4 regions of the Microbispora sp. NPDC046933 genome follow, and region 4 is predicted to be linked to each of the others. Evidence: riboswitches for the same ligand, from Rfam matches in the RefSeq annotation. Region 4 holds a riboswitch; each other region holds the start of a gene.
What was found. A riboswitch is a leader RNA that binds a small molecule or an ion and turns the genes downstream of it on or off. The one in region 4 is predicted to bind cyclic di-AMP.

Region 1 (5,695 bases), on a different contig from region 4:
GAGATCATCGAGCTGCCGTCGGGCCTGCCTCTCGGCATCGGCAGCGACCCGCTGGAGTCGCGCGAGATGGTCCTGCCGGCCGGGAGCGTGCTCGCCTTCTACACCGACGGTCTCGTGGAGAGCCGGGAGCGGGACCTGGACGCCGGGATCATGGGGCTGCGCCGCCTGCTCGCCGGTCCGGTCGAGGACCTGGACGACATGTGCGACGTGATCATCAGCAGCCAGCGGTCGGGCCACGAGCGTGACGACATCGCGCTGATGGTGGCCCGGGTGCGCGATCTCGACCCGGACGAGGTGGCGGCCTGCCCGTTGCCGTCCGACCCGCGGTTCGTCTCGCACGCCCGCCGCTTCGTCCGCGGCACGCTGCAGAGGTGGGGCCTGGGCGGCCTGGTGGACAGCACCCAGCTCATCGTGAGCGAGCTGGTCACCAACGCGCTCAAGCACGGCTGGCCGCCGATCGAGCTGCGCCTGCTGCGCGGCCGCACGCTGGTGGTCGAGGTCGTCGACGGCTCCCCCGCCACTCCCGCCCCGCGCACGGCCACCCCCGACGAGGACACCGGCCGCGGTCTCCAGCTGATCAAGCGGTTCGCCTATCGCTGGGGCACCCGGCCCACTCCGTACGGAAAGATCGTCTGGGTCGAGCAGCACCTCCCTTGACCCGGGCGTTCCCTCCCCGGCGAGCGTGTATGACTGATCGTTGAGAAGAGTTACGTTCGAACGGGGAGTTCGTGGCGAGGAGGGGACATGATCGACATCCGTGACGCGTACCGCAGGGCGCTGGACGGTTTCGGGGACCGCCTCCATCTCGTCCGCCGGGGACAGTGGGAGCTGCCGACCCCCTGCGTCGACTGGGACGTCCGGGGGCTCGTCAACCACGTCGTGGCCGAGAACCTGTGGGCCCCCGAGCTGCTGTCCGGCCGTACGGTCGCCGAGGTGGGGGACGCCTTCGAGGGCGACGTGCTCGGCGACGACCCGCTCAAGGCGTTCGAGGCGTCCGCGCAGGGCGCCGTCCAGGCGGTGTACGCCGAGGGCGCCCTGACCAGCGTGACCCACCTGTCCTTCGGCGACGTGCCGGGTGAGGAGTACATCACCGAGCTGTTCGCGGACGCGCTGATCCACACCTGGGACCTGGCACGTGCCATCGGCGGGCCGGAACGGCTCGACCCCGAGCTCGTCGCCTCCTGCTCGGAATGGTTCGAGAAGGCGCGGGAGGACTACCGCGAGGCGGGCGTGATCGGGGACGAGCGGGACGTCCCGGCCGGCGCCGACCAGCAGACTCACCTGCTCGCCGCCTGGGGCAGGAACCCCTAGGACTGCCGTCTACCGGCCTGTGGGCCGCCTGCCGTGGTTGGCCTTCTTCTTCTTGCGTGCCTTCGACTTGCGTGCGCGCCTGCCCATCACGACCGCCTTCCGTCGAGTACGGCTTTCGCTCAATGTCCTCCCCCGGACCGCGAGCGGCAAGTACCCGGACCCCAACTCAACATGTCTCCACGTGCGTGCGGCATAATTTGTTTGAATCTGTTGACAGGAGTGGTGGATGCTGGCCCAGCAACGGCAGCAGGCGATCCTGGAGAGGGTACGCAGAACCGGCGGGGTGCGCGTCGCGCAGCTCGTACGCGACCTCGGGGTCTCGGACATGACGATCCGCCGCGACCTGGAGGTCCTCGCGGAGCGCGGCCTGATCGTCAAGGTGCACGGCGGGGCGACCGCCACCGGCACCGGCTCTACCGAGGAGCCGGGCTTCGCGGCCAAGTCGGTGCGGCAGCAGGCCGAGAAGGAGGCCATCGCCCGCCGGGCCGCCATGCTCGTCCGGCCGGGCAGCTCCGTCGCCCTGTCGGCCGGGACCACGACCTGGACACTGGCCCACCACCTGGTGGACGTGCCCGAGCTGACCGTGATCACCAACTCCGTCCAGGTGGCCGACGTCTTCCACCGGGCGGGACGGCCCGACCAGACCGTGGTACTGGTGGGAGGCGTGCGCACGCCCTCCGACGCGCTGGTCGGCCCGGTGGCCGTGGCGGCCGTCCGCTCCCTGAACGTCGACACGCTCATGCTCGGCGTGCACGGCATGAGCGTCCGGGCCGGTTACACCACCCCCAACCTGCTGGAGGCGGAGACCGACCGCGCCCTCATCGCGGCCGCACAGCAGCTCGTGGTCCTGGCCGACCACACCAAGTGGGGGACGATCGGCATCAGCACGATCGCCACCCTCGGCGAAGCCGACATGGTCGTGAGCGACGTCGGCCTGCCGGAGGAGGCGCGCGCCGCGCTGTCGGAGCACGCGGGCGAGCTCCTCCTCGCCGATCCGTCCGGGGAGACCGAGCTGGAGAACGCACTGTGACCCCGGACCTCTGGAAGCCCGCTGTGACCCGGGACACCGCACCGTGAAGCTGGAGACCGCTCTGTGAAGCTGGAGACCGCTCTGTGAAGCGCACCATCACCCATCTCGCCGACGGCCGCGAGCTGATCTACTTCGACCGGCGCGACGACGCCGACCACAGCGCCGCCGACCCCAGGGACCTGCCGCCGCGCCCGCTCGCCTCCGAGCTGCGCTACGACCCCCTGACGGACGAGTGGGTGGCCGTCGCCCGGCACCGCCAGACGCGCACCCACCTGCCGTCCGCCGAGGAGTGCCCGCTCTGCCCGGCCCATCCCGGCTCGGAGATCCCCTCGCCGTACGAGGTGGCGGTGTTCGAGAACCGGTTCCCGTCGTTCAGCTTCAACACGGGCGCGTACGAGCAGGTGGGCGGGCTGAGCGAGGTGCGGCCGGGGATCGGGCGCTGTGAGGTCGTCTGCTTCACCTCCGACCACGACGCGTCGTTCAGCTCGCTGAGCGACGCGCAGGCCGAGCTGGTCGTCGAGGCGTGGGCCGACCGCACGGCCGAGCTGTCCTCCCTGCCCGGCGTGGAGCAGGTCTTCTGCTTCGAGAACCGCGGCGCCGAGATCGGTATCACGCTGCCGCACCCGCACGGGCAGATCTACGCCTATCCGTACGTCACGCCGCGTACCCGCCAGATGCTGGACGCCGCCTCCCGCCACCGGGGCGGCAACCTGTTCGCGGACGTCCTGGCCGCCGAGCGGAGGGGGCCGCGGGTGGTGGCCGCCAACGAGTACTGGACGGCCTTCGTCCCGGCCGCCGCGCGGTACCCGTTCGAGGTGCACGTCTACCCGCACCGCCGGGTGCCCGACATCCCCGCGCTGTCGCCCGAGGAACGGGCCGCCTTCGCGCCGCTCTACATCGAGGTGCTGCGCCGCCTGGACGGGCTGTTCGGCGTCGTCATGCCCTATGTCGCGGCCTGGCACCAGGCCCCGGTCACCTACCGGCGCGACCTCGCCTATCTCCACCTGCAGCTCTTCACGATCCGGCGGGCGCCGAACAAGCTGAAGTATCTCGCCGGATCGGAGTCGGCCATGGGCGCGTTCGTCAACGACGTGCTCCCGGAGGAGGCCGCCCGAATGCTCCGCGAGGTGGTAACGGCTTGATCTCCGAATGGTTGCGACTTGGGTGGCAGCCATCGTTTCTTTACCACTAGTATCCCTGACACCGGCGGTCACAGCCGGTACGCCTAATCCCGGGCACCCTGCCCGGGAGCCGGGGACCCAACCACGCACCTGGGGTCAAGGCAGTCGCCTGCCCGGGCTCCTCCAGCCCGAACCCGTCAGCTAACCCGGTCGGCAGATGGAGAGGAGTGGGCTCTGCCCCGCGCGTTGCCCCTGGCTGTCGGCGTGCTCGCCTCCGCCGTCCTCGTGTTCGGCACGGCCGCCCCGGGCGCCGCCGACCCCAAACCGACGGAGAAGCAGCTCAAGAAGGAGCTGTCGGACCTGCGGAAGAAGGTCGACCGGCTGATCGGCGACTACAACGCCAAACGCGTGGCCCTCGCCAAGGCCCGCGTCGAGGAGAAGGCGGCGCGCGGCCGGCTGGCCAAGGCCGAAACCGACTACGAGGCCGCGAGGGACGCCGTACGGCAGATGGCCGGGCTGCGCTACCAGACCGAGAGCGCGATGGCGCTGCCCGACATGAACACCGCCGCGCTGAACTACCAGCTCAAGGAGGAGCAGGCCGCCAGGCTCGCGCGCTTCGACCAGGTCCGCGCCGAACGGCAGCGGGCCGCGGACGCCGCCAAGACGCTGACCGAACAGCTCAAGGCGCAGGCCGCCGAGGTCGCGGGACAGCGGAAGGACGCCGAGGATCTCATCGACGAGATCAAGGACAGGCTCGACGCGCTGATCCCGACCGCGCCGGGCAAGCGCACGGGCGGGTGGGCGCCGGAGCTACCCGGCGGCGCCGACAACATCACGCCCCGGATGCGGCTCATGCGCACCGAGGTCGAAAAGCACTTCGACCTGCGGTTCCCGGTGGGCTGCTACCGCGCCGAGAACAGCGGCGAGCACCCGCTCGGGCGCGCCTGCGACTTCATGATGAGCTCGGGCGGCGCCATGCCCTCCCCCGAGATGAAGGCGCTCGGCGACAGCCTGGCCGCCTGGGCCATCAAGAACGGGCCGAAGCTGGGCGTGATGTACGTGATCTGGCAGCAGCGCATCTACAACCTCGGCCACCCGGGCTGGCGGACCATGTCCGACCGCGGCGGCATCACCGCCAACCACTACGACCACGTACACATCTCGATGTACTAGGCCCGCAGGCCGCCTGAAGCGACCTCAATTGACGTGACTCCGCGCCGCGGCTCGGGGCAGGATGCCGGAATGACCGACACACGTATCGATCCCCCTGTCGTCGCGGACGAGCGCGCGATGCTGCGCGCCTGGCTGGACTGGCACCGTCAGACCCTCGCGGTGAAGTGCGAGGGCCTCACGGAGGAGCAGCTGCGGCTGCGCTCCGTGCCGCCCTCCAGCATGTCGCTGCTCGGCCTCGTACGGCACATGGCCGACGTGGAGCGGTCCTGGTTCCGGCGGCGGCTGAACGGCGAGGACCTCGGCGGCATCTACTACAGCGACGACGACCCGGACGGCGAGTTCGACAACGTGGACACCGCGTCCGCCGAGGAGGCCTTCGCGACCTGGCGCGCGGAGATCGAGCACGCGCGGGCGGCCGAGGAGGCCTGCGCCGACCTGGACGCGATGACGAAGGCGGACCGCCAGGGAGTCCACTATTCGCTGCGCTGGATCATGTGCCACATGATCGAGGAGTACGCCCGCCACAACGGCCACGCCGATCTGCTGCGCGAGCGCATCGACGGCGTGACCGGCGAGTAGCCCCCCGCCCGGCGGGGCGCAGCCGGACAGACGGAGCTCAGCCGGACAGGCGGACCGGATTGACGAGGTCGGCGTAGATGAGAAGGCCGCCCATCACGACAAGCAGGGCCGCCATGACGTACGTCAGCGGAAGCGCCTTGGCCACGTCCACGTAACCGGGGGCGGGCCGGCGGCGCACCCGCGCGAAGGCCCGCTTGAGGCCCTCCCACAGCCCGCCGGCGATGTGCCCGCCGTCCAGCGGCAGCAGCGGGATCAGGTTGAACATGCCCACCGCGAGGTTCAGCCCGGCCAGCAGGCTGATGAAGATTTCGATCTTGTTCTCGACCGGGATGTCCGAGGCGGCGATCTCGCCACCGATCCGGCCCGCCCCGACGATGCCGATCGGCCCGTTCGGGTCGCGCTTGTCTCCCGAGAACGCGGCGTTCCACACGCCGACCATCTTCTTGGGGATGTTGACCATCGCGACGGCGGTGCGTTCGGT
Region 2 (5,695 bases), on a different contig from region 4:
CTGGTCATGTTGATGCTCGGGGCGGTGACGACGATCCCCGTGATCACGAGCGTGATGATCCAGAAGGGAATCCCGACGATCACGCCGTCGATGATGCGGGCGACGAGGCGCTGCCACCACTCCGCGAGCGGGGCCGGTGCGCCGGGCGGGATCTGGCCCGCCGCCCCGTACGGCTGCGCGAAGCCGGGCTGACCGTACCCCTGCTGGCCGTACTGCTGGCCATAGCCCTGCTGCTGCCCGTAACCCTGCTGCGGGGCCTGCTGTGCGTACTGCTGGCCGTAGCCCTGCTGCTGGCCCTGCTGGGCGCCGTAGCCCTGCTGCTCGTACTGCTGCTGCCCGTAGCCGGGTTGCTGACCGTAGCCCTGCTGCTGACCCTGCTGCTGACCCTGCTGGGCGCCGTAGCCCTGCTGGCCGTACTGCTGCTGCCCGTAGCCCGGTTGCTGGCCGTAACCCTGCTGCTGACCGTAGTCCTGCTGCTGGCCGTAGTCCTGCGGGGCGGCCTGCTGGCCGTAGCCGCTCTGGGACGGCTGACCGTACTGCTGCTGGCCCTGCTGGGCGCCGTAGCCCTGCTGGCCGTACTGCTGCTGCCCGTAGCCCTGCTGCGGGCCGGTCTGGCCATAACCCTGCTGGCCGTAGCCCTGCTGCGGGGGCTGCTGCGGGCCGGTCTGCCCGTAGCCCTGCTGGCCGTACTGCTGCTGCCCGTACTGCTGCTGGCCGTAGCCCTGCTGCTGGGCGGCCTCCTGGCCGTAGCCCTGCTGCGGGCCGGTCTGGCCATAGCCCTGCTGGCCGTACTGCTGCTGGCCGTAGCCGCCCTGGGCGGGGTCGTAGCCGGGCGGCTGCTGCGGGCCCGTGTGCTGCCCGGGGTGGCGATAACTGACGACCGTGACGTCGGGGTCGTAGTCCTGGGCCTGTCTGTCCGTGTTGTACCCGGGGTTCGATGACGGCGGTGGCGTCCCGTCCGACTCGTCCTGGGGGTACGGCGGCTGTCCGGTGCTCACCGTGTCACCTCGTTTCGAAGACGCATGCGCCGCATGTCTGTAGCACACGCTGATATTGCCAAAAGTAGCGACAGGTGTATCAACAGTCACCTTTGCAGCAGATGACAATCACCGTCAAGATCGATGATCAATGCCCATCAATGGCGATCAATGACGGTCGAGGTGCAGCAACATCCGGGTGTTCCCCAGCGTGTTCGGCTTGACGTGCTCCAGGTCGAGGAACTCGGCGACACCCTCGTCGTACGACGCGAGCAGTTCCGCGTACACCTCCGGAGAGACCGGGGTGCCCTGGATGGGCCTGAAGCCGTGCCTGGCGAAGAACTCCACGGCGAACGTGAGGCAGAAGACCCTCCGCACGCCGAGGTCCCTGGCGGTCTCGATGAGCGCGGCGACGATCCGGTGGCCGACGCCCCCGCCGCGTGCCGTGGGGTCCACCGCGACGGTCCTGATCTCGGCCAGGTCCTCCCACAGCACGTGCAGCGCGCCGCAGCCGACGACCTGCCCGCCCGTCTCGGCCACCCAGAACTCCTGGACGTCCTCGTACAGGGTGACCGTGCTCTTCTTGAGCAGGCGGGGACCGGAGCCCGAGTACGCGTCGACGAGGCGCCGGATCACCCGGACGTCCGGCGTCCTGGCCCGGCGCACCGTCACGGCCGTGGCACCCGATCCGCTGGATGTCTGCGCGGCGACCTGCTCCATGGTCGGCCAGCCTAGCCGGACCTCCGCCGATCCCATGGGGTCGGCGCGGAGCGTCTTCCTCGCGTCTTCCTGGATAACGGTCATTCCCAAACGCCGCATCCGACATGGCGCCTGACCGTCCGTAGCCTCCAGGATACGGACGGATGCACAGCCGCACCCCGAGGTGGCCGTTCCAGTTCGTCCCACTTTTTCCAGCAGTCCGAGCAGCACATCCAATGCCTCAGATCGCTCTAAACCCAGGTGAACACGGACGCATCACTACCGAGCCCGTGACCCGACTGTGATCGTTTGGTTGTCAAACGTAGACGGGTTTCGGAGTTCTGGTTGAGCAAGAACTCGCCGTGCACTATCGTCCAGCGACGATGCCGGTCATCGTGAGCGCTCACGGCGACCGGGCGCCGAATCTTCGAGCACCGAGTGCGAAGGGGAACCGGGGACCCAACTGCAGGATCAGGATCGGTTCGGTCTGAGATCGTCAAGGGGTGAATCCGCCAAGGTAGGGCTACTCCGGCCCGAACCCGTCAGCTAACCCGGTAGGCGCTCAGTAGTGCCCCGCAGTACGGCCCCGTCCCGACGACACGGGCCCGCCGGCGGGGCACATGTGGGAGAGGAGCTCGGTTGCGCATGCGTGGAGGACGGCCGACGGGCAGGCACGCCCGCCGCCGACGGTCCGGATCCGGCACGGCCGGTCCGGGTGCCATCCGCCGCTTGGCGTTCGTCGGCGTCGCGCTCACCGCGATCACGTTCGGCGCCCCGGTGGTCCGCGCCACCGCCGACCCCAAGCCGAGCCTCAAGGAGCTCACCGAGCAGGTCGAGAGCCTCTACACCGAGATCGAGACCCTCACCGAGCAGTACAACGGCGAGCGCGTGCGTCTGAAGGCGGCCGAGCGGTCCGCCGACCTCGCCAAGAAGAACCTCGCCAAGAGCGAGGCCGAGCTGGAGGTCCGCCGGCAGAAGGCGAGCGCCCTCGCGCAGCACTCCTACATGACCAACGGGCTCGGCAACGCGCTCGTGCTCATCGACAGCGACGCCGACCCCCGGCAGTACCTGGACCAGGCCTCCACGCAGTACGCGCTGGAGCTGCAGGAGAGCCAGGAGGTCGCCGAGGTCACCAAGGCCATGGACGCCGCCGCACGGGCCAGGGAGAGCGCCTCCGCCCGGCAGGCCGAGGTCAAGAAGCTCCTCAGCGGCCTCGACTCGCAGCGCGACAAGATCACCAAGCTGATCAAGAAGACCGAGAGCAACCTTTACCGGCAGGTCTCCCGGACGGTCGGCAGCGAGACGCGCAGGAGGATGTCGTTCCCCATCGTGGGCGACGGCAAGGCCGCCCAGGCGGCGCGCTGGGCCCTCGCGCAGCAGCTCAAGCCGTACGTGTGGGGCGCCGAGGGGCCCGGCTCCTTCGACTGCTCCGGCCTGGTCATGGCGGCCTACCAGTCCGTCGGCATCAGCCTGCCCCACTACACGGGCGACCAGTGGACGGCCGGCACGCACATTCCCCGTGACCAGCTCCGCCCCGGCGACCTGGTGTTCTTCTACTCCGACCTGCACCACGTGGGCATCTACATCGGCGGTGGCTACATGATCCACGCGCCGCGCACGGGAGACGTCATCCACATCGCGAAGATCGCCGGGCGGCCGTTCGCGGGAGCGGTGCGCGTCGCCGACTGAGCCTCCCCAGAGGGAGGCCGTGGGGGCGGAACGCGGTCAGATGAGGCGGCGGCGCGCCGCCCAGGCGACCGCCTCGATCGCGGTCGCGACGCCGATGCGGTCGCAGATGCACCGCAGCCGGCGCCGCACGGTGCGCCCGCTGACGTCGAGACTGCGGCCCACCCGGTCGGCGGTCACGCCCTTGGCCAGCTCCGCGAGGAGAAGCAGGTCCTCTTCGGTGAGACCGGCACGGTCAAGCTCCGAGGCGAGATTGTCACCTCGGTAGACGACCTCGGGAACACCCATCGTCCGCCCTCCCCCACGACGATGATTCGTCGGCCCACCCTTCAGGGACGGTAAACGCCTGCAATGAAGGTCGTCAAGGTTCGGGGTCGAGCCGCCGGTCGTACGCCTCCCTGGCCGCCTCCACATCCTCCATGTGAACCTCGGCCCAGCGCTTGATCGCTTCCAGCAGCGGCATGAGGTCCTCGCCCAGCGGCGTGAGCCGGTAGTCGACCCGGACCGGCACCGAGAGGGTGACCGTACGGGAGACCAGGCCGTCGCGCTCCATCGTCCGCAGCGTCTGCGTGAGCATCTTCTGGCTGACGCCGGCGATCGTCCTCGCCAGCTCGCTGTACCGGAGCGGGCCGTGGGCGAGCGCGGTGAGCGCCAGGCTCACCCACTTGTCGCTGAGGGTGTCGAGCAGCTTCCGCGACGGGCAGGTCGCGACGTACGCGTTGTACCGCTGGCGCGCCTCCTCGCGGCGCTCGGCCGCCGTCCGGGTGGCCATGTCTTCCCTCCGCCTCCCTTACGCACTTTCAGGTGCCTTCTTACCCGGAGAGAGTAGCTCTCCCTACCCTGCTTGCCGTACGGAAGGAGGAATTCATGAGAGCACTGGTGGCACAGGGCGGCGCCGTACGGGTCGTCGACGTCGCCGAACCCGAGCCGGGGCCGGGACAGGTGCGGATCAGGGTCGAGGCGGCGGCCGTGAACCCCGTCGACCTGCTCACGGCCGCGGGCGCCCTCGCCGATCACAAGCTCATGCCGCACCAGGAGACGTACGCACTCGGCTGGGACGTGGCGGGCGTGATCGATCGCGTCGGTCCGGGCGTGACGGGCATGCGCCCGGGGGAGCGGGTCATCGGACTGTCGGACCGGCTGACGGATCCACTCAAGGCCCAGGCGGACCTGGTGGTGCTGGACGAGACGGCCGTCGCGCCCGCGCCCGCCGGAGTGGCCGCGCCCGAGGCGTCGACGCTGCCGCTGAACGCGCTCACCGCCGCCCAGGCGCTCGATCTCGCCGGGCTCGCCGAGGGTGGGACCCTGCTCGTCACGGGCGCGGCCGGTGGCCTCGGCGGCTATCTCGTGGAACTGGCCGTGGCACGGGGGATCAGGGTCGCCGCGGTCGCCGCGCCCGGCGACGAGTCACTGGTGCGGGGCTTCGGCGCCGAATGGTTCGTCCCGAGAGGCGCCGACCTGGCCGGGGCGGTCAGGGCCCTCGTTCCCGGCGGTGTGGACGGTCTGGTGGACGCGGCGGTCGTCGGCCTGCCCGCCCTGGACGCCGTGCGCAACGGGGGCGCGTTCGTCGCCGTCGGCGCCGGGCAGGCCCCGATCCCGCTGCGCGGCATCCGGGTCTCGACGGTGTTCGTCCGCGCCGACGCGGCCCAGCTCCGGGACGTCGCCAAGCTGGCCGAGGCGGGACGGCTGACCACGCGGGTCGCCGGCACCTATCCCCTGGAGCGGGCGGCCGAGGCGCACGAACGCCTGCGGAGGGGCGGCCTGCGCGGCCGGCTGGTGCTGTTGCCCTGAGTTGCCGAACACCCTGAGTTGCCGAACACCCTGAGTTGCCGAACACCGTCACCTGCCGGACACCCCGAGCTGCCGGCACCCTGAACTGCCGGGCACCCTGAACTGCCGGGCACCTTGAACTGCCGGACACCCTGGCGTGCGGGTCCCTGCCTTTTGGGCGCTCTGACGCCGCCACCGGTCCGCGAGGCGACCCGGAGGCGTCCCGGAGGCGTCCCGGAGGCGTGTCGGCACGGCCGCGGGCCGGACGGCCGTGCCGTCCGGCCCGCGGCGCCGGCGTTCAGGCGGTGTGACCCGCCTCCAAGGAATCCGACACGCCGATCAGGCGCGACCGAGCAGCTCGCGCACCCGGTCGCGGCCCACGGCCAGCAGCAGCGTGGGCAGCCGCGGGCCGGTGTCGCGGCCGACGAGCAGCCGGTAGAGCAGGGCGAAGAACGCGCGCTGGGCCGCCTTCAGCTCGGGCGTGGCCGCCTTGGCGTCCATGTCGAGCCCGGCCTGCACCTTCGGCACGCCGTACACGAGCGTGGTCAGCCCGTCGAGCGACC
Region 3 (5,695 bases), on a different contig from region 4:
CCCGGGCAGAAGCGCCGGGATGTACAGCACCGGGCGCGGCGACGACGCCAAGGCGATGTTCCTCTTCTCCTCACCGCCGTCGGCCGGCGACCGGCGGGACGTCGCCGGGCAGAAGAAGCTGCTCGCCGACGTCTTCTCCGGCCAGGGCTGGGAGGTCCCGCGCCTGCTCGACGCCATGGAGGACGCGCCGGACTTCTACCTGGACTCGATCAGCCAGGTGCGCATGGACCGCTGGTCGTCGGGCCGGGTGGCACTCGTGGGCGACGCCGCCTACGCGGCCTCGCCCGCGTCCGGCCAGGGCACCAGCCTGGCCCTGGCCGGCGCCTACGTTCTCGCGGGCTGCCTCGCCGAGGCGGCGGGAGACCACGCCGCCGGGTTCGCCGCGTACGAGCGCGAGATGCGGCACTTCGCCGAGGAGAACCAGAAGCTCGCCGCGAACAACCTCAAGGGCATGGTGCTGAAGTCCGCGGCGCAGATCCGGTTCCAGATGCTGATGCTGCGGCTGATGCCGCATCTGCCGGGAAGGAACCGCATGATCGAGCGCGTCACCGAGCCGATCCGCAGGGCCGCGACCGCGATCACGATCAGGGATTACCGCACGCCGGCTTCGTAGCCGTGCACACCGTCATTCGTACGGCCGTCGCGACGGCCGGGCCCGCCACGCCGCGAACCGCTCACGCAACGGCCCCGCGGGGGTACGCCTCTCGTCGGAACCCGCAACATTTCACGGTTCTCCGGCATCTCACACGGCATGAGATTGCGTACGGTTCTCGCGACCCTTCTCCTGACCGCCGTACCGCTGAGCGGGCAGCCCGCGGCGGCTGCCACCGCACCGGTCACGATCGCGTACGCCCAGCGAACCCAGACCTGGGAACTGGTGCTGACCAACGGTGACGTGGTGAAGGTGCCCGAAGCCCTCGCCGTGGCGCCCCGCGACGCGGTCAACGCCGGGACGCGGGCGGCGTTCCTGATCAGCGGGGACGGCCGGCACTTCTTCTACTTCCGCAAGTCGGACGGGCTGTTCGTCGAGCGGACTCTGCACGGCAAGGAAAGAGCGATCCGGAACATCACGGCGTACACGATCGGCGAGGAGTGGCCGTCGGTGTCGTACGACGGCAGTTACGTGGTGACCGGGACCTCGGCGCCGGGGCTGGGAGTCCTGGTGGACCTGCGGAAAGGCAAGACGTTTCCGCCGCCAGGAGGGACGGACGCGTGGGGGCTCGCGGGATTCAGCCCGGACAGCAAGCGGCTGCTGCTGGAAGGGGAGCGGGTGACGGTGTTCGACCGGGGGCTGCGCGCCCGGTTGCGGCTGAAGACGCGGCTGTCGCCGATGGCGCTGGCGAACGACTACGTGACGGCGGCGGCGCCTGTCGGTTCGTGGCCCAAGTATCGGAAGATACGCCTGCTCGACCTGCGTACCGGCCGGGTGAGAGGCACCGTGACCGTGCGATTGCCCCGAGGGCAGCACATGGACGATCTCGACTTCGACGAGGCGGGACGCCTGATCGTCCGGTCGAAGACCAGGACAGGGGTGGCCGTCTACCGGATCTCGAAGACGACCGGCAAGGCGACACCGCTACGGACGATGACCAGGCCCGACGTGAAGGTCTGGGTGCTCCCCGGGGACGACGAATACGAGCCGTGGACGGAGAAGAAGTGAGTCCCGCCCTCACCCGCGTGAACGTATGACCTCTCCCGGACGTCGTACTCGTGAACGGGAGGGGAGCATCGTGCGTACCGTATTCGTCTCGGCCATGACGGCGCTCGGGCTGGCGTGCCTGCCGGCCACGGCGGCCTCGGGCGTGACCCACCAGGGCCGCCAGGCCGGGGAGGCCGCATCGGCGTGGCGGCTGACCAGGGTGAACACGCTGCCCGGGGACGACGTCCTCAACGACGTCACCGTCCTGGGCGACGGGTCGGTGTGGGCGGCCGGTCACCGGGTGGTGAACGGCAGGCAGCGGGGCCTGGTCCAGTGGTTCGACGGCGGATCGTGGAAGGTCGTCCCCGGCAGCCCGCCGTACGAGCTGAAGGCCGTCGCGGCCACCTCGAACAGGAACGTGTGGGTCTTCGGCCCGGGGAAGGCCGCTCGGTGGAACGGCCGCGGGTGGACCACCGTCTCGCTCGGCAGCGGCTTCTCCGCGACCGACGCCGACGGAACGGGCGCGAGGGACGTCTGGGCGGTCGCCGAGTCCACGGCCTCGGCCAGACACTGGAACGGGTCCTCGTGGACGAGCGTCCCGCTGCCGGCCCGCGCCGCCGCCGTCGACGCGTACAGGGCCGGTGACGTCTGGGCGGCGGGGACCAAGGGCGATCGTCCCGCGATCATGCGGTGGAACGGGAAGTCCTGGGCGCTGGCGCCCACACCCACGATCAAGCTTCCCGCCCCTGACGCCGCCGCTGTCCTCCACGACATCGCCGTCGTGGGCCCGGGCAACGTGTGGGCCGTCGGCGGCGTCACCTGGGAAGGCGCCGACGACGAGGGCGACGACGTGACCTACAGCCGCACCCTGGTCATGCGCTGGAACGGCAGCTCATGGACCACCTCGATCGGTGCCGCCAACGCGCAGCCGTACACGGAGGTGGAGCCCGACGGCGAGGGCGGCGTGTGGGTCGTGCAGAGCGACTGGAACTCGACCCTGTGGCACGTCACGGGTTCGGCGTGGCGGAGTGCCCCAATCCCCCGGAAGCCCGGCACCGACGCCGCCCTGTTCTCGATCGCGCACAGGCCCGGGACGGCGACACTGTGGGGTGCGGGGTTCACCGTGCCGCAGGGCGACCCCGACGACCCTTCGGCCAACGGCACCTTCTGGCGTACGCGGTGACAGGCCGACCTCGGGAACCGGTGGGGCGTTGTCGTCGTCGTACCGGCTGAGGCGTGGCCGGAGGCGGAGAGGTGAGCATGCGGCGGAGCGAGTCCCTCACTCCGCCCATGTCGGCGGCGAAACCCGCCACGGAGGTCACCACGCCGCCTGCGGCCTCGATCTGCCGCAGGGCGGCGTCCTCGGTGCGGGCGGCGATGCCCCCGCAGGCGTCCACCAGGACCTGCACGTCGAGGCCATGCGCGAGCGCATCGAGGGCGGTGCGCAGCACCACGACCTCCGTGGTGACCCCGCGGATCACCAGGGTGGGGCGGCCCGCCGACAGGACGGTCTCACGCCAGGCGGCGTCGTCCCAGCAGGACGGTCCGGTACGCACGTACGGCGCGCGATCCCGGGGACCGGCGCAGGCAGACACTGGCACTCACCACGGAGGGCCGGGAACTGCTGGCCGCGTGCACCGCGGCGGCGGCCGAACTCGACACGGAACTGACCGACGGCCTCAGCCCCCGACGAGACACGGGCGCTCCGAAGCGCTCTGGGCACGCTGGCCCGTCGCAACGGCCTGCCCGCCGACCAGGGCGCACCCGTGACGGCCAAAGCCCCCTCACCGCCCAGCGCGTACGACGTGCCGTCGCACATCTGACGCACGGCCACCGAAGCCCGAAGACGCCGGCCGCGCACCTCACGCCCCCGCGAGCCGTTCGCTGACCATGTGCGCCCGCCGTGGCGGCCCCGGAACCGCTCAACGAGTGTGACGAGCGCCACATTTGTTTATCCAATGATTGCCCTGACCTGCGGTTTTACGATTTTGATCCTTTTTATGTGATCCTTACCGTTTTGCACCCTTTGCGACAATATGGGGCTACTTGGTAGTTTCCTTGCCCTACGACGGGGTCCACGTGACGCCGCCGTTACGAACCCGGCCCGGCCGTGTTCGAAACGAACATCCACTGTCACCGTCGCCATGTCCTCTCCGCCCCCCTGGGCGCCGGTGATGCCGAATCCGTGCAGCAAGGAGGCCCGGAGCCGGGGAACCAGTCGACCTTCGACGAAGGTCTGGGGTGAATCGGCGCGCCAGCGCCGTAGGGCGACTTCCCCGCCCGAATCCGTCAGCTAACCCGGTAGGCGCAAGCGGAAGACCCTAGGGAGAGATCCCCTGTCTACCAACTCCACCACTCTGCTCCGCATTGCCTGCGTCACCATCGGTAGCGTCGCGCTCACCGCCTCAGCGGGAGCCCTGAGCGCACTCCCCGCGGCCGCCGCGCCGGGGACGGTGACAGCCCCGCCCCCGGCCCCCGGGGTCGTTTCACCCGAGCCCCCCACGCCACCCGTCACCGGGGTCGCGACCGGCGAGGCCCCCGCGTCCTCCGCGGCGGAGGATTCCGCGACCAAGAAGCTCACCAAATCCGCTCTCCAGCAGGAGAAGGCCGAGCATGCCATCAGGGTGGCGAAGAAGCACCTCGGCGATCCGTACGTATGGGGCGCCACAGGCCCCCGGGCGTTCGACTGTTCGGGGCTGGTCCAGTTCGCCTGGCGCAAGGCCGGCGTCAAGCTCCCGCGTACGACGTGGTCGATGCTCGACGCCGTCAAGAAGAAGGTCTCCCTGGCACATCTCAAGCCCGGCGACCTCATCTTCACCAACGGCGGCGGCCACGTGGGCATGTACATAGGGCACAAGAAGGTGATCAGCGCCCCTCACAGCGGCGCGGTGGTCAGCGTCGACAAGATCAACGGTTACTGGAGGAGCGGCTTCCTCACCGCCGTACGTCCCGGAGTCTGACCCCGAGCCGCCGTGGAGACCTCCTCGGCGGAGATGTCCCGACGCGGCCGCCACCTGCCGGGACATCTCCGCCGACGCGCGACTCACGCCGAGTCCGCAGTAGCCGTTCGGCGCCTTGACACCATAGTGCTCCGCCTCAGGCGACACCTGTGCCTGGCGCCGGCGGGACCTTGCGGGCGGAGGCCGCCAGCCGGTCCGCGAGCGCGACGACAAGGCCGCGGAGCTCGTCCGGCCGCTCGATGACGAACGGCCGGTCGAGCGACGCGAGCACCGGAGGCAACCAGTCGAGCCGCTCCGCTCGCAACTCGACGCGGAGCCAGCCCTCGGTCTCCGGATCCGCGCCTCCCGCGGACGGGGACTCCTCCACAGTCGCGACGCCGGCGGGAAGCCGGGCGCGGATCTGCTCGACCGTCCCCTGGATCCGCAGGACCACTTCATGCCGATACCGAGCCTTGGCGAACCCTGACAAGACGTGCTGCGCCGGATCGAGCCCGGCGGGCGGCTCGAACGAACCGGGCAGGGTCCTCGCATCCGCGATGCGATCCAGCCGGAAGGTCCGGTCCTCGCCGATCCCGGGATCCGCACCCGTCACGTACCACCGGCCCGCATGGGCGACGAGCCCGTACGGATGCAGCGTGCGTTCGCTGCGCCGGCCGTCGGCGGCGGTGTACCTGATGGAGATCGGCCGGTGGTGGCGCACCGCATCGGCGACGGAGAGCAGGACCGCGGTCTCCGGGGCGGCGAACCCGCCGGGCGAAGCCGTGAAAGCGAGGGATCCGAGCACGGTGTCGAGCCTGCGGGCGAGCCGCTCGGGCAGGACCCGCCGGATCTTGGCCGCCGCCGTCTCACTCGCCGTGCCCGTCGTCGTCGTCAACCCTGACCGGCGACCGGCGACCAGGCCGAGCAGCACGGCGAGCGCTTCGTCCTCGCTCAGCATGAGCGGAGGCATGCGGTATCCGGGGGCGAGCCGATACCCCCCGTAGCGGCCGCGCACCGACTCGACGGGCACGTCGAGGTCGATCAGGTGGTCCACGTACCGCCGCACGGTGCGCTCGTCGACGCCGAGCCGGTCGGCGAGCTCGGCCATCGTCCGAAT
Region 4 (5,695 bases):
GCTCACTGCAATCAAGATCCTTCTCAGCGCCAACGGCTGTTCGCCGGTTCCTCGACCCCGGGACCGGCCGCTCCAGCACGTCACCGAACACCTCCACACGATCATGTCCGGAAGCATCGAGGATCTGAAGGAACGCGGCGCCCGACGCCGGCATCCGCTACTTCTTGATCTGAAGGACAGACACGTATGGTCTTCACCCAAGCCGAACTCGACTACCTGGCCACCCAGCGCATCGGCCGGCTCGTCGGCGGGGGCGCGCTGGGCAGGTCGAAGAAGTTCCGGAACGTCCAGCGGGGCAGCACGGTCGCGTTCGTCGTGGACGACCTCGCGACGGTCGATCCGTGGGCGCCCCGGGGCATCGAGATCCGGGGCACGGCGGTGGCGCTGACCGACCAGGAGCCGCCCCTGCCCGGTCTGTCCCGGGAGATCATCAGGATCACCCCACCAAGATCATCTCGTGGGCGCTGGGCGGGCCGCGAGCGAGCCGTACGGTGTGAACTGCCGCTGACGGCGGCATGCCGATCACCGTCGACCACGAAGCGCGCCGGGATCACCGGCGCGCTTCGAAGTCGGCGTGGGACGGTCGCCGGTCAGGAGGAGGCGGAGACGTCCCCGGGATACATCGGGTAGCCGTACCCGGCCACCTGCCAGGTGGGCCGGGTGCGGGCCTCGACGGCGCCGCCGTCGCCGGTGTTGCCCTCGATGGTCCTGATGGTGCCGTCGCCGTTGTCCTTGACGACGAAACCGACGTGCTCGACGTCGTCGATGGCCTTGCTGCCGTTCCAGTTGAAGAACACCACCGCGCCCGGCTTGGGCGTGCGACCCCAGCGGCCGTGGTCGGCGAACCAGCGGGCGTGCTCGACGGTGTAGGCGTCGGAGCCCATGACCGGCCCGATGCCGAGCTGCTGTCCCACCCAGGAGACGAACATGTCGCACCAGGGGGCGTTGAGGTAGCCCTTCAGCGTGCCGCCGTCGCGGGCGAGGGTCTCGCGGGCGCGGGGGGTGGACATGTACCACTGCTGGAACTTGGTCCCGCCGCCGTAGGCGTTCTCGCTGATCCCGATCTGGCTCCTGGCCAGGTTCAGCACGTCGCCCGCGCTGACCTTGGGCAGCGTGGAGGCGATCTCGGCCATCGACTGCGCGGCCGCCGGGCCCTTGCCGGTGGCGGGGTTGTCCGCCGCGTGCGCGGCCGGCGATGCGATCAGCACGGCCGAGGCGAGGGCCCCGCCCGCGAGTGCAGCGCGAACACAGGTGTTGAGGACGTGCATGGTGGGGCGAACTCCCTTACTTCCATGCCGCCTACCGGGTTAGCTGACGGGTTCGGGCTGGAAGTCGCCCTACGGCACGTATGCCGATTCACCCCAGGAGAGGTGGGTCCCCGGCTCCGCGCGGACGCGGACTCGGCGGCCGGGCGGCAGGCCGGGATCGGCCGGCCGCGTCGGTCTGAGGAGGGCTTCTTGACCATTGAGATGAGCAAGTGCGCCCTGAGCTGCCTAAAACGTAATAGACCAGGTCAAACCGGTCAAGTTAGAACAACTCAGATTTTACTGGACAGTAGGCGGCAAACCCGGCAGAGGCGGGTATCGGCCGCCCAACCCGGTCTCACCTGGGCAGGCGCACGGTCACGGCCAGGCCGCCCTCCGGCCGGGCGAGCGCCTCGGCCGTGCCGCCGTGCGCCACGGCGATGGCCCGGACGATGGACAGGCCCAGCCCCGCCCCCCGGGCGGATCGGACGCGGTCGCCGCCCAGCCGGCGGAACGGCTCGAACAGGTCGTCCACCTCGTACGGCGGGACCGGGGGCCCGGTGTTCTCCACCGTCACGCTCACCCCGGCCTCCTCCTCCCGCAGCCGGACCCAGACCTCCCCGTCCCGCACGTTGTACTTGATCGCGTTCTCCAGCAGGTTGACCAGGCAGCGTTCGAGGAACAGCGGATCGCCGTGCGCGACCGCCGGGCACAGGTCCTCGTGGACGACCACCTTCCTGCGGCGCGGCTGCAGGTCGATCTGCTCCATCGCCGTACGGACGACCTGCCGCAGGTCGACCGGCTTGCGGGCGGTCAGCTCCTGCTCCGACTGCGCGAGCATGAGCAGGCCCTCGATCAGCCGCTCGTACCTGGCGTTGGTGCCGAGCAGCGCGCGGGCCAGCGCCTTGAGATCCTCCGACGCCGCGGGCTCCTCCAGCGACACCTCCAGCACCGTACGGTTGACCGCCAGCGGGGTGCGCAGCTCGTGGGAGGCGTTGGCGATGAACCGGCGCTGGGCGTCGAACACCCGGTGCAGCCGGTCGAGCATCGCGTCGAAGGTGTCGGCGAGCCGCTTGACCTCGTCCTGCGGGCCGCGCAGGGCGATCCGCTCGTGCAGCGTGCTCTCCGACAGCCGCTGCGCGGTCTCGGTCACCCGCTCCAGCGGGCGCAGCGCGCGGTCGGCCACCAGGTAGCCCAGCACCACCGCGACGGCCCCGACGAGGATCATGACGACCACCGACGAGCGGAGCACGTCGGTCAGCACGTCGGCCGCCCCCTGCTCGACGTTGGTGCGCACCCGCTGCGCGAGCATGTCGCTGTCGGGCAGCCTGCCCCCCAGGACGCCATCGGGGGCGCCGGCGTCGGTCACCTTCGACGCCACCGCCACCACGAACCGCTGGTTGAGCGCCCGCGCGGTCAGCAGGTGGGTGAACCACAGCAGCACCGACCCCGCCAGGAAGAACAGCCCGCCGTACAGCAGGGTGAGCCGCGTCCGCAGGCCGAGCCTGCCCCACAAGGACAGGACGCGGGTCACAGCCGATATCCTCGGCCCGGCACGTTCTCGATCACCGGGGGGTCGCCAAGTTTGCGGCGCAGCGAGGTGATCGTGACGCGCAGCACGCCCGTGCCCGCGTCCGCGTGCTCGTCCCACACGTTCGCCCGCAACCGGGCCGAGGTCACCAGCCCTCCGCCGGCCCGCATCAGCTCGTGCAGCACGTCGAACTCCTTGCGGCCCAGCGCCACCTGCCGCCCGTCCCGCGTCACCGTACGGCGGGCGGGGTCGAGCCGGATCCCGGCCCGCTCCAGCACGGGCGGCACCGCCCGGGGCGAGCGCCGGGCCAGCGCCCGGATCCGGGCCACCAGCTCGGCGAACGCGAACGGCTTGACCAGGTAGTCGTCGGCGCCCAGGGACAGGCCCCCGACCCGGTCCCGCACCCGCCCGGCCGCCGTCAGCATGAGGATGCGGCTCGCCCCGCTCGCGCCGGCCAGCTCCCGGCACACCTCGTCGCCGTGCACCTCGGGCAGGTCGCGGTCGAGCACGACCACGTCGTAGTCGACATAGGCGGCCAGCTCCAGCGCCTCCTGACCGTCGTAGGCCACGTCCACCGCGATCGCGTGCAGCCGCAGCCCACGGGCGACGGCCTCGGCCAGCTGTTCCTCGTCCTCGACCACGAGCACCCGCATCCCAACCTCCCGCTCGGTTCCGAGAGTGGCGTACGCGGTGTTAGCCGCGGATAAGCGATCTCCGCTTATCCGCGTTTAGCACCGCCTCCGCTGGAGTTGGGCCCCGTCCCGGGCGAACGCCCCGGGAGAAGAGGAGCGACTCATGCGCTTACGACCGCTGCGCGCCCTGGGCCCGGCACCGGTGCTCACACTGGGGCTCACATTGGGGCTCGCCCTGGCACTGACCGGCTGCGGCGCGGCGCCCGCGGACGACGGGATCGCCAGCGCGGGCGGCGCCACGTCGGGCACAGCGTCAGGCGCCGCGGCCAGGCCGTCCGCCACGAGCACGGTGGACCGCCAGGAGGCCCAGCTCAAGTTCGCCCAGTGCATGCGCGAGCACGGCGTCGACATGCCCGACCCCGATCCCGACGGCCGCGTCCGGATCATGAGCAAGAAGGGCGACGAGGCCTCGATGCAGAAGGCCATGCAGGCCTGCCAGCACTTCATGAAGGACGCGGTCGGCGACAAGCTCGGCGGCGACGATCCCCAGGCGCGCGACCGGATGCTCAAGTTCGCCCAGTGCATGCGCGAGCACGGCGTCGACATGCCCGACCCCGAACCCGGAAAGGGGCTCCAGGTCAAGATCAAACCGGGCCAGGAGAAGGCGATGGAAGAGGCGCAGAAGGCCTGCGAGGAGTACGCGCCGGGGAGGAAGCCGTGAGGAAGGGCCTGGTGATCGCGGGCGCCGGAGTCCTCGCCCTGGCCGCCGCCGGAACGGCCGTCGCCATGGCGGGCGGCGACGGCGCCGGCGCGGCCGAGCCGTCCCCGCCCCCGGTGCCCGCCACCGCGTCGATCACCCGGCAGGACCTGGTCGACACCAAGACCGTCGAGGGGTCGCTGACCTACTCCGGCGAGCGGCAGGTCAGCACCGACGCCTCCGGCACCGTGACCTGGGTGCCCGCCGAGGGCGCGGTCGTCCGGCGCGGCCGCGCGCTGCTCAGGGTGGACCGCAGGCCGGTGGTCCTCATGTACGGCTCGCTGCCGATGTACCGCCCGCTGCGGCAGGGCATCGACGACGGCCCGGACGTCGAGCAGCTCGAACGCAACCTCAAGGTCCTCGGCTACGGCGACGACCTGACTGTGGACGACCACTTCAGCTACGCCACCTACCTGGCCGTCAAGGAGTGGCAGGACGACGCCGGGCTGCCCGAGACCGGGCAGGTGGACGCCTCCCAGGTGGTCTTCCTGCCCGCCGCCGCCCGGGTGACCGACGCGAAGGTCGAGGTCGGCGACAGGATCACCCCCGGTCGTCCGGCCCTCACCATGTCGGGCGTACGGCGGCTGGTGCACGTGGACCTGTCCACCGACGACCAGTCACTGGCCAGGAAGGGCGCCAAGGTCACCGTGGAACTCCCCGGCGGCGAGCGGGTCACCGGGAAGATCACCTCGGTCGGCACGGTGGCCGAGGCCGTCCCGTCCGGGCAGGGCCAGGACGAGGGCAGCACCATCGACGTCGACATCACCCTGAGCAAGACCCCCAAGACCCGCCTCGACAAGGCCCCGGTCGAGGTGGAACTGGTCAGCGAGCGGCGCGAGAACGTGCTGGCCGTGCCCGTGGAGGCGCTGCTGGCCCTGCGGGAGGGCGGCTTCGGCGTCGAGGTGGTCGAGGGCGCGTCCACCCGCGTGGTCCCAGTAGAGCTGGGCGCCTTCGGCAGCGGCATGGTCGAGATCACCGGCGACGGGCTCACCGAGGGCATGAAGGTCGGGGTGCCCGCCACATGAGCATCCCGCGGCCCGAGCAGCCGTACGTGGTGGAGCTGCGCGAGGTGACCAAGGAGTACGGCGGCGGCGTGCGGGCCCTGCGCGGGGTGGACCTGCTGGTCGAACGCGGCGAACTGGTCGCCATCGCCGGGCCGTCCGGCTCCGGCAAGTCGACCCTGCTGCACCTGATCGGGACCCTGGACCGGCCCACCACGGGCACCGTACGGATCGCCGGGCACGACGTGGCCGGGCTTTCCGACCGCGAGCTGTCCGCGCTGCGCGCCCGCCACCTGGGATTCGTCTTCCAGCAGTTCCACCTCGCGCCCGGGGTGAGCGCGCTGGACAACGTCGCCGACGGCCTGCTGTACACCGGCACGCCGCTGCGGGCGCGGCGGGAACGCGCCGCCGCCGCGCTGGAGCGGGTGGGTCTCGGCCACCGGCTGGGCCACCGCCCCAACCAGCTGTCGGGCGGCGAGCAGCAACGGGTGGCGGTGGCCCGCGCCGTGGCGGGCGATCCGCCGCTGCTG

Region 1: another riboswitch for cyclic di-AMP. It lies ahead of ABZ857_RS40905 (hypothetical protein); the one in region 4 lies ahead of ABZ857_RS10045 (CHAP domain-containing protein).
Region 2: another riboswitch for cyclic di-AMP. It lies ahead of ABZ857_RS40565 (NlpC/P60 family protein); the one in region 4 lies ahead of ABZ857_RS10045 (CHAP domain-containing protein).
Region 3: another riboswitch for cyclic di-AMP. It lies ahead of ABZ857_RS04510 (C40 family peptidase); the one in region 4 lies ahead of ABZ857_RS10045 (CHAP domain-containing protein).

The regions. Positions count from the first base shown of each region.
Region 1 covers NZ_JBEYWW010000053.1:26,759-32,453, reverse strand. The annotation lists gene ABZ857_RS40925 (SpoIIE family protein phosphatase) at 1-657, shown strand, start outside; gene ABZ857_RS40920 (TIGR03086 family metal-binding protein) at 745-1,311, shown strand; gene ABZ857_RS40915 (DeoR/GlpR family DNA-binding transcription regulator) at 1,538-2,341, shown strand; gene galT (galactose-1-phosphate uridylyltransferase) at 2,425-3,483, shown strand; cyclic di-AMP (ydaO/yuaA leader) riboswitch at 3,554-3,692, shown strand; gene ABZ857_RS40905 (hypothetical protein) at 3,709-4,635, shown strand; gene ABZ857_RS40900 (DinB family protein) at 4,705-5,214, shown strand; gene ABZ857_RS40895 (site-2 protease family protein) at 5,252-5,695, opposite strand, start outside.
Region 2 covers NZ_JBEYWW010000052.1:2,585-8,279, forward strand. The annotation lists gene ABZ857_RS40555 (RDD family protein) at 1-998, opposite strand, end outside; gene ABZ857_RS40560 (amino-acid N-acetyltransferase) at 1,146-1,697, opposite strand; cyclic di-AMP (ydaO/yuaA leader) riboswitch at 2,099-2,252, shown strand; gene ABZ857_RS40565 (NlpC/P60 family protein) at 2,406-3,365, shown strand; gene ABZ857_RS40570 (LuxR C-terminal-related transcriptional regulator) at 3,402-3,650, opposite strand; gene ABZ857_RS40575 (helix-turn-helix domain-containing protein) at 3,724-4,134, opposite strand; gene ABZ857_RS40580 (NADP-dependent oxidoreductase) at 4,230-5,153, shown strand; gene lysS (lysine--tRNA ligase) at 5,472-5,695, opposite strand, start outside.
Region 3 covers NZ_JBEYWW010000002.1:428,384-434,078, reverse strand. The annotation lists gene ABZ857_RS04530 (FAD-dependent monooxygenase) at 1-613, shown strand, start outside; gene ABZ857_RS04525 (hypothetical protein) at 752-1,660, shown strand; gene ABZ857_RS04520 (hypothetical protein) at 1,731-2,822, shown strand; gene ABZ857_RS04515 (isochorismatase family protein) at 2,758-3,195, opposite strand; cyclic di-AMP (ydaO/yuaA leader) riboswitch at 3,805-3,962, shown strand; gene ABZ857_RS04510 (C40 family peptidase) at 4,093-4,599, shown strand; gene ABZ857_RS04505 (YafY family protein) at 4,736-5,695, opposite strand, start outside.
Region 4 covers NZ_JBEYWW010000006.1:86,980-92,674, reverse strand. The annotation lists gene ABZ857_RS10050 (hypothetical protein) at 187-630, shown strand; gene ABZ857_RS10045 (CHAP domain-containing protein) at 591-1,268, opposite strand; cyclic di-AMP (ydaO/yuaA leader) riboswitch at 1,283-1,416, opposite strand; gene ABZ857_RS10040 (HAMP domain-containing sensor histidine kinase) at 1,603-2,778, opposite strand; gene ABZ857_RS10035 (response regulator transcription factor) at 2,775-3,428, opposite strand; gene ABZ857_RS10030 (hypothetical protein) at 3,571-4,128, shown strand; gene ABZ857_RS10025 (peptidoglycan-binding protein) at 4,125-5,189, shown strand; gene ABZ857_RS10020 (ABC transporter ATP-binding protein) at 5,186-5,695, shown strand, end outside.